2 regions of the Rheinheimera sp. MM224 genome follow, and region 1 is predicted to be linked to the other one. Evidence: predicted binding sites of a transcription regulator. Region 1 holds the regulator's gene; the other holds the start of a gene.

Region 1 (4,216 bases):
AGCACCAAACACCATAATCAGGCCATGCACTGTAGTCATCTGGTTAAAAAAGTCAGGTTGTACTATCTGTAAACCAGGCTGGAACAACTCAGCCCGGATCACCATCGCCATAGCACCACCGATAAAAAACATCGTCAGTGCAAACAGCAGGTATAAAGTACCTATGTCTTTGTGGTTAGTAGTATAAAGCCAGCGTTTTAGTCCTTTGGCTGGCCCATGATGCTCGTGCTCAGCATGAGCATGCGGATCTGTAGTAACAGTACTCATCTGCGCCCCCTAAGGTTTTTGTGCTTGGGCGATGTCGGCAGCTTGCACCACATCCCCTGTATTGTTATCCCAGGCATTGCGCTCATAGGTCACAACAGCCGCAATTTCACTTAAACTCAGCTGTTTACCAAAAGCCTGCATGGCTGTGCCGGTTTTACCGTTCAGCACTATATCGATATGAGCAGGTAAATCTTCCAGCGCCATTTTGCTGCCTTTAAGAGCAGGGAAAACACCCGGAATACCCATGCCTGTGGGTTGATGGCAAGCGGCGCAATAACCCATATAGGTTTTTTCACCCAGGGCCATTAACTCTTCTTTGCTCATATTCATCGACAACAACTTGAGCTCTTCAGCTTTGACAGCAGCCTGAGTAGCAGCTTCCTGTGCTATCCATTGATCAAAATCAGCCTGATCTTTGGCGATCACCACCACAGGCATAAAGCCATGGTCTTTACCACACAACTCGGCACACTGACCGCGGTAAATACCGGGATGATCGACTTTGGTCCAGGCTTCATTGATAAAGCCAGGGTTTGCATCTTTTTTCACCGCAAAAGCCGGTACCCACCAGGAGTGGATCACGTCATCCGAAGTGACTAAAAAGCGCACTTTTTTACCTGTAGGGATCACCAAAGGTCTATCCACTTCTAACAGGTAGTTTTCGCCCTTTTTAAGTTTATTTTCGATTTGTTTACGGGGTGTGGCCAACAAAGAGTAATACTCTACTTTGTGGTCCATATATTTGTAGTGCCACTTCCATTGTGAGCCTGTGACCAGAACTGTCACATCAGCTTCGGAGGTGTCTTCCATCGCTATCAGGGTTTGGGTGGCGGGTATCGCCATTAAAATAAGAATAACAACAGGTAAAGCAGTCCAAAGCAGTTCTACTTTGGTGCTCTCATGAAATTGGGCTGGCGCGACGCCCTTCGACTTACGATGATGGATGATGGACCAAAACATCACCCCAAAAACCGCTACCCCTATTGCACAGCAAATGTAAAAAATCTTCATATGCAGGTCGTAAACCTGCTGACTGATTTCTGTAACCCCTTGAGTCATGTTCAAAGGCATTTCTGCAGACTGCGTCGAAAACGCAAGCAAAAAGGTTAGCAGCGACCAACACAGATAACTGGTTCTCGCCACGTGACTTCTCCTCTGTCTTTGCACAAAGCAAATTGCAGATTTAAAGACACACACCCTACTTCGTCTTTGGTCCGCAACCGCCATTATTATTATTGTCCCGATTTAACTTGCAAAAATCGGTGCACTGATTTGTATATTTTGTTATCAGTTGCATCTAACAATTAGTCAAGGAACAGACAGAAGTAAACCCGAAAAATGAAAAAGCACCGATAAAACCAAATGGTCGTACCAGTGCTTCATATATTACAAACTATTGAGTCAGGTAGATTTTTTTACCAGCTACCAGTGCGGATCACACCAACGGCAAGGCCTTCAATGGCAAAATGCTGTTGGCTTAAGTCCACCTTAATCACGTCAAAATCGCCGTTTTCCGGATGCAGGTAAACCATCTGACCTTCACGACGAAAACGCTTTACTGTCACCTCATCTTCAACCCTGGCCACCACAATCTGCCCCTGACGGGCTTCAGTGGTTTTATGCACGGCCAGTAAGTCACCATCCATAATGCCAATATCTTTCATGCTCATGCCCTGCACTTTTAATAAAAAGTCGGCATTAGGTTTAAATAAACTGGCATCGAGCTGATAACGCTGCTGAATATTCTCTGCTGCCAGAATCGGCTGACCAGCAGCGACTTTACCAATTAGCGGCAAACCCGGCTCTTCTTCTTCGACATCATTGGCAGCATCATCTTCAACCAAACGGATGCCACGAGAGGTGCCAGGCATCATTTCGATAAAACCTTTTTTCGCCAGCGCTTTTAAATGCTCTTCTGCAGCGTTGGCTGACTTAAATCCCAGCTGAGTAGCGATTTCAGCACGGGTCGGCGGCATACCTGAAGCGGCCTGATAATCTTTAAGCAGTTGCAAAATTTCGGCTTGTCTTGGTGTTAATGGACGCATAATGCTGAATACCTATACAGTGGATACTGTGAGTATATACAGCCTTTTGCAGTCTGCCAAGCCATCAGCACAATTTTGCTGGTAAGACCTTCCATGCTATCCTAACGGCTGTTTATAAGTACGGATTTGATATGTTAAAACCAATGACATGGTTAGCAAAGTTGCTGTATTGGCCACTCAAACCTTTGGTCAAATGCAAAATAGTGCCCGAACCTGTAGCGGAAAACCTGGCGCTGGACCCCAAACAACCTGTGTTCTATATCAGCAGAACCGCCTCTTCCAGCGATTTGGCCACTTTAGCCCGAGTCTGCCATAAGCTGGGATTACCTGATCCTATGGCACCGGTGCAGTTGGGTAACACGACCTTGTCCCGTACTATTTTCCTCGAACAACCTCGTGTGCTCTGGGGTAGTCGTGCTTCTACCGACGCCTTACAACAAGGCCTGGCTTTATTGCAGGCACATCAGCGGGACCCAAATTTTTCAGCACAATTGATCCCTGTGTCAGTGTTGTGGGGCCGTGCGCCGGGTAAAGAAGACAGCGTGAAGTCTATGCTGGGCGAATCTGAATCCCCAAGCTGGCTGGCTAAACTCTTTATTGTGTTAATTTCTGGTCGTCATACCCTAGTGCGCTTCAGTAAAGCTGTATCTGTGCGTCAGATTATTGAAAATGCCACAGTGAATGAAGACACGGCCCATAAGTTGTTGCGTGTGGCTCGTTTCCATTTTTATCGCCAGCGTCTGGCTGCAACTGGTCCAAAATTACCGGACAGAGCTGCATTATTTAACTCTTTACTGGCTTCAGATGCATTAAAAAAAGCCATTGAAGAAGAAGCCCAGTCTAAAAAAATCAGTATCAGAGAAGCACGGGCTGAAGCCTTAAAACTGCTTGAAGAAATAGCAGCAGATTACCGCGAGTCCACTTTAAGGGTAGGCGATCGTTTCCTCGGCTGGTTATGGAAAAAGCTGTATTCAGGCTTAAAAATTACTAATGGTCAGGTGCTGACTGATTTAGTGCAAAAAGGCCACGAAATCGTTTATGTGCCTTGCCATCGCAGCCACATGGATTATCTGCTGTTAAGTTACGTCATTTACCATCAGGGTTTAGCTCCGCCTCATATAGCCGCTGGTATTAACCTGAATTTCTGGCCTGTCGGCACTTTATTCCGCCGTGGTGGCGCCTTTTTTATCCGCCGTAGTTTCAGCGGTGAAAAGCTGTACTCAGCCGTATTTCGTGAATACTTAAGCCAGCTATTCAGTAAAGGTTATCCGGTAAAGTATTACTCCGAAGGTGGCCGCAGCCGCACAGGCCGTTTATTGCAGCCTAAAACCGGTATGTTGGCGATGACAGTGCAAGCTGTACTGCGTGGTATAGACAGACCTATCAGCTTAGTGCCTGTGTATCTGGGCTATGAGCACGTGATGGAGGTCAATACCTATCTGACAGAACTCAAAGGGTCCAGTAAGAAAAAAGAATCTATAGGGGGCGTTTTCAGCGCAGCCCGTAAACTGCGGGATTATGGCTATGGGTATGTCAATTTTGGCCAGCCTATTTCGCTGAATGCTTTTTTAAACCAGCAGGCTCCTGACTGGCGCGCATCAATTGAAACAGCAGATGCACAAAAACCAGTCTGGCTAAACCCTGCTGTAGCCTCACTGGCTACAACAATTATGCAGCGGATTAACCAGGCTGCGGCGCTGAACAGCATCAATCTAATCGCCACCTGTTTACTGGCAACACGCCAGCATTCGCTGACACGACAAGAGCTTACGACCCAGCTGGAGTTTTACCGTAACTTACAACACTATGCGCCTTATCATAGTGGAGTCACTTTACCTGAAGGTTCTGTCAGTCAGTGGATTGACCATGCCATCAACCTGAAGAAAGTCGAGGTGTCACAAGAC
Region 2 (4,216 bases), 1.6 Mb from region 1:
GCGATGCGGTGATCCCCTGAAAATGCAGACGAAATGGGCCTGTGTTTTTAATTGCTTGTTGTACTAATTCCACATAAGCCGCTCTATCTATTTGCGATAAAGCAAAGCCTGAATAACAGGAAATCAGTGACAAAACCGTCAGATGTAAATCTGTCGCCGGATAATAATACTGCGCTGGTTCAAGCTGCATCAGCTCTGCGAGACTATGCTGGATTTGTTGTTTCACCTGCTCTGAAGGACGTGCCAACAAAGTAATACCATACCGCTTGTCATCTTTAGCAGTTAACAGAGGGTCAGTTTCAAACTGATGTTGTTCAAACTTCAGCAAAGACTGCTGCCACAAGGCCTGATAGTGCTGTTGCAGTTGCTGCTTGGCCATCATCAGCTGATTAAGTAAAAGCTTTGGAGCGCAATAACCAGCGCAGTGGGAGTTGGGACACCAGCATACCCAGCAACATCAGGCCACAGCCTGTCAGCGCCCTGCTACTCAACTCTTCTCCCAACATCCATACACCACCTATAGCGGCAAAAACGGTTTCTAAACTTAAGATAATGGCAGCATGGGCCGGATGGGCATGCTTTTGCGCCATCACTTGTAAGGTATAGGCAATACCCACTGACACCACACCTGCATAAAGCACCGACTTCCAGGCTAATAACGCATTAGTGACTGTGGGTGTTTCAATGCTAAAAGCCACTAACATGCTCAAGGCACCACAGACTACAAATTGCAGACAAGCCAATAAAATAGGCGGCACTTTTTTGCTGTAGTGATCAATAGTCAGTAAATGCGCTGCCCAGAAAAATGCACCTATCAGCTGCAATAAATCGCCAAAATTCACTGAAAAGTTGTCACCAACACTCAATATATACAAACCAGAGACGGCAATAGCGCAGCCGAGCCAGATATTGCCGCTGATTTTATGTTTAAGGAAAATACCCAACAGCGGCACCAGCACTATATAAAGCCCGGTAATAAAGCCTGCATTGGCGGCTGTAGTGTATAACAGCCCGACTTGCTGCAGTGATGCAGCGATAAACAGCAGAACTCCCACTGGTAAACCAGCCCACAACAACAGCTTCCAGTCCACATCTTGTAATTTGCCCTGATGCTTATACCACCAGATCAAGGGCAATAAACTTAAAGCACCGATAAAAAAACGTATGCCATTAAAGGAATAAGGCCCTAAATGGTCCATGCCCAAACGCTGAGCAACAAAACCTAAACCCCAGATCGCAGCGGCCAGTAATAACATCAGATTGGCTTGCATGGTCGACTCCCTGAAAAGCTCATTGAAATTTTGTGCTGTAAAGCGCCGGATTAAAGCGTGTCGCCATTGCCATCAAAAGTACTGCTATAGCAGCTAATAATAACCAGCTGATACTAAAGCTTTGGCTAAAGTCACGGATAAAACCAGCAATCAGCGGTGAAAAAGCCGCCAGCGTATAACCTATGCCCTGCACAAAAGCCGTCAGACTGGCGGCAGAGGAAGGCTGATGTTGATGATCCATAGACACAATCAAAGACAATGGAAACAAACCGCCAATACCTAAACCTAAGAGTGAAGCCCAAACTAAACCCAGCGCAGGTGCAGCCACTAAACCGGCAAAACCTGTCGCCATCAACACCAATAAAACCAACATCACAGGGCGACGATCGGCTTTACGACTGGCAAGCCATGGGCTGATAAAACCAGATACTACTTCCATGCAAAGCAATAAACCCAGTAGCAAACCACTTTTTTGTTCACTCCAGCCCAGCTCCACATAATAAGCAGGTAACCAAGCCAGCACACAGGTAAAAGCACAAGTGACCAGACCAAAAAACATCGCTAAGGTCCAGGCTCTGCCGTATTTACGAAAACTTAGCGGCTTTTGTTGCGACTGCACCACAGGCAAGTTTTGAATAGCGTTTTTTTGCGAAAACCACAAAACCAAAGCCACTACAGATAAAACCACCCAACCAGATAAAGCCACCCGCCAGCTTTGTGCCCAGTCAGCCCAGAATGCCGCTAAAGAAGCAGTTAAAGCAGCTCCAGCAATAATGGCAGATATATACCAGCCCATGACTAAAGGCGCTTTGGTACTGAATTTTTGTTTAATGACCCCAGGTACCACAGCCTGTACCATGGCAATACCTAAACCCGCCACTATGGCACTTAAGGTTAAATCTAAAGCGCCTACAGCCCAATAACGTTGCGCCGTGGCGGCAGCTATGGCGATGGATGCCCAAAAGATCACCTGATAAGAGCCAAACCACACCGCCAGCTGATGCGCAAAAAAGATGCCTAAACCCATCGCCAGTACAGGCAACATGGTAAGTAACGAAGCCTGAGTAAAAGACAGATGCAGTTCAGGTTGCATCAAAGGCAATAAAGGCCCGATAGAGGCCATGGAAGGCCGTAAGGTGAGAGCGATCAGCACTAAACTCAGGATCAAAATCCAGGTTTTCGTAGTAAATTTTGTGGTTTCAGTCATATCAGTACCAAGATGATGTAGCGCCAGAGGACACTAAAAAGCCGCGCAGATTAACATAATTCTTACGCCCTGATCGACACGAAGCAAAAGATCAGAAAACCCTGACTTTATCCTTGCGATCCAAAACAGATCTTTTATACTGTTTTTATATACAGTATTTTGAGATAAAAATCATGAATGCTCTGCTGCAACAACTACAGAACAGACAACTGATCTGGCAGGCCAGTCAAACCGAAGCGCCTTATGAACATTGTCAAAGCACAGGCTTTACTGCTTTGGATCAGCTTCTGGGCGGCGGCTGGCCACAGCATAACGTCATTGAATTACAAAGCCATGGCGCTTGTGCTGAATTGCAATTGATCCAAAAAGCACTGGAAGGATCCGGATCTGAGCTGCTGCAAATCTGGATCAATCCACCAGCCACTCTCTGCGCTGAATACCTGCTGCAACAAAAGCGGCCTTTGCATCAGGTGTTGCAACTGAATGCCCCCCGCCCAGCTGATGCACTCTGGGCGGCAGAACTCTGCTTAAAAAGTGGCAGTTGTATGGATGTGTTGCTCTGGCAAAACAACTTAAATTTAACCCAGCTCAAACGTTTGCAGTTAGCTGCGGCACAAGGCCAAAGCCAGTTGTATTTTTTCCGTCAGGCAATGGCGGAACAACAACTGCTGCCCTGGGCTTTAAGTTTGCAACTGACTCCGGCGACGACTGGTTTACAGATCCGTATTCTGAAACGTAAAGGGGGCTGGCAACAACAGGAATTAGTGCTGCCATGGGCAGAGCTCTATCCACAGTTTATAAAGCCAGAGTTACAGCAAAAGCAGTATTCCAACCCACCTTTATCCAGAGTCAGCTGAGGCTATTCAGTATGTCCGCCCAGATGGAATTTTGGTTGTATTTATATTTCCCGCAATTGCAGCTAGATAAATTGGTATTGCTGCAAAACACAACTACAGCCTTATCTGGTCAGGGTAAAAGTCATCATCTTGATTTAACAGCTCCGCTAGCGATAGTAGGTGCTGACCATCAGTTGCTGCAACTCAACTCTGCTGCCAGGCAGGCAGGTTTAGCTTTGGGTATGGGATTGGCGTCCGCAGCCTCTTTATGCCATCAATTGCAGCTGGTACCCCATCAGGTGGATCAAGAACAGCAACAACTGCAGCAGTTAGCTCAGCTGTTGTATCAATACTGTGCCGATATAGCGCTGCAAGCTGATTCAGGTTTATTACTGAAATTAAGCCCCATGCTGGCTTTGTATGGTGGAGCTATGCAGTTCTGGCAGCAGATACAACAGGTGCTGCAACAAGCAGGTTATCAGTATCATTTTGCCACAGCGCAGCAGCCCTTAGTCGCACGCTTACTGGCGCAGCAGCACTGGGATCAATTTTTACTGCAAAGCGATAAAATTCAGCAGCAACTCAAAGCTCTTCAACTGCAACATGCCCAATTGCCAGACAAATTACAGGAGCAATTACAGCGGCTTGGACTGACACAGCTTGGTGATCTATTGAAGATCCCACAGGCTGAACTGGTAAGGCGTTTTGGTGTTGAAATGCTGCAGTATTTACAACAACTGACAGGAGCAAAACCCGCGTTACTGCAGTTTATTCAACCCGCAGAACACTTTGAGCAGAAGTTGGAACTGCTGTACGAAATGGAACGCAGCGACCAATTGCTTGGGCCTTTGCAGCATTTGTTTGGTTTACTGCAGCTGTATTTACAACAACGGGATCAATTG

Evidence for each region. Region 1 encodes LexA, which represses DNA repair genes until DNA is damaged. Its sites were predicted from a motif close to TACTGTNNATATNNACAGTA; they were not measured.
Region 2: the regulator LexA is predicted to act here: its motif matches at 2,616-2,635, upstream of imuA (translesion DNA synthesis-associated protein ImuA).

Annotation. Positions count from the first base shown of each region.
Region 1 covers NZ_OX352320.1:146,689-150,904, reverse strand. Annotated here, with positions in the region: gene ctaD (cytochrome c oxidase subunit I) at 1-267, opposite strand, end outside; gene coxB (cytochrome c oxidase subunit II) at 277-1,326, opposite strand; gene lexA (transcriptional repressor LexA) at 1,683-2,312, opposite strand; gene plsB (glycerol-3-phosphate 1-O-acyltransferase PlsB) at 2,444-4,216, shown strand, end outside.
Region 2 covers NZ_OX352320.1:3,209,220-3,213,435, forward strand. Annotated here, with positions in the region: gene OM978_RS15120 (2'-5' RNA ligase family protein) at 1-382, opposite strand, end outside; gene OM978_RS15125 (DMT family transporter) at 390-1,271, opposite strand; gene OM978_RS15130 (MFS transporter) at 1,291-2,478, opposite strand; gene imuA (translesion DNA synthesis-associated protein ImuA) at 2,652-3,335, shown strand; gene OM978_RS15140 (Y-family DNA polymerase) at 3,347-4,216, shown strand, end outside.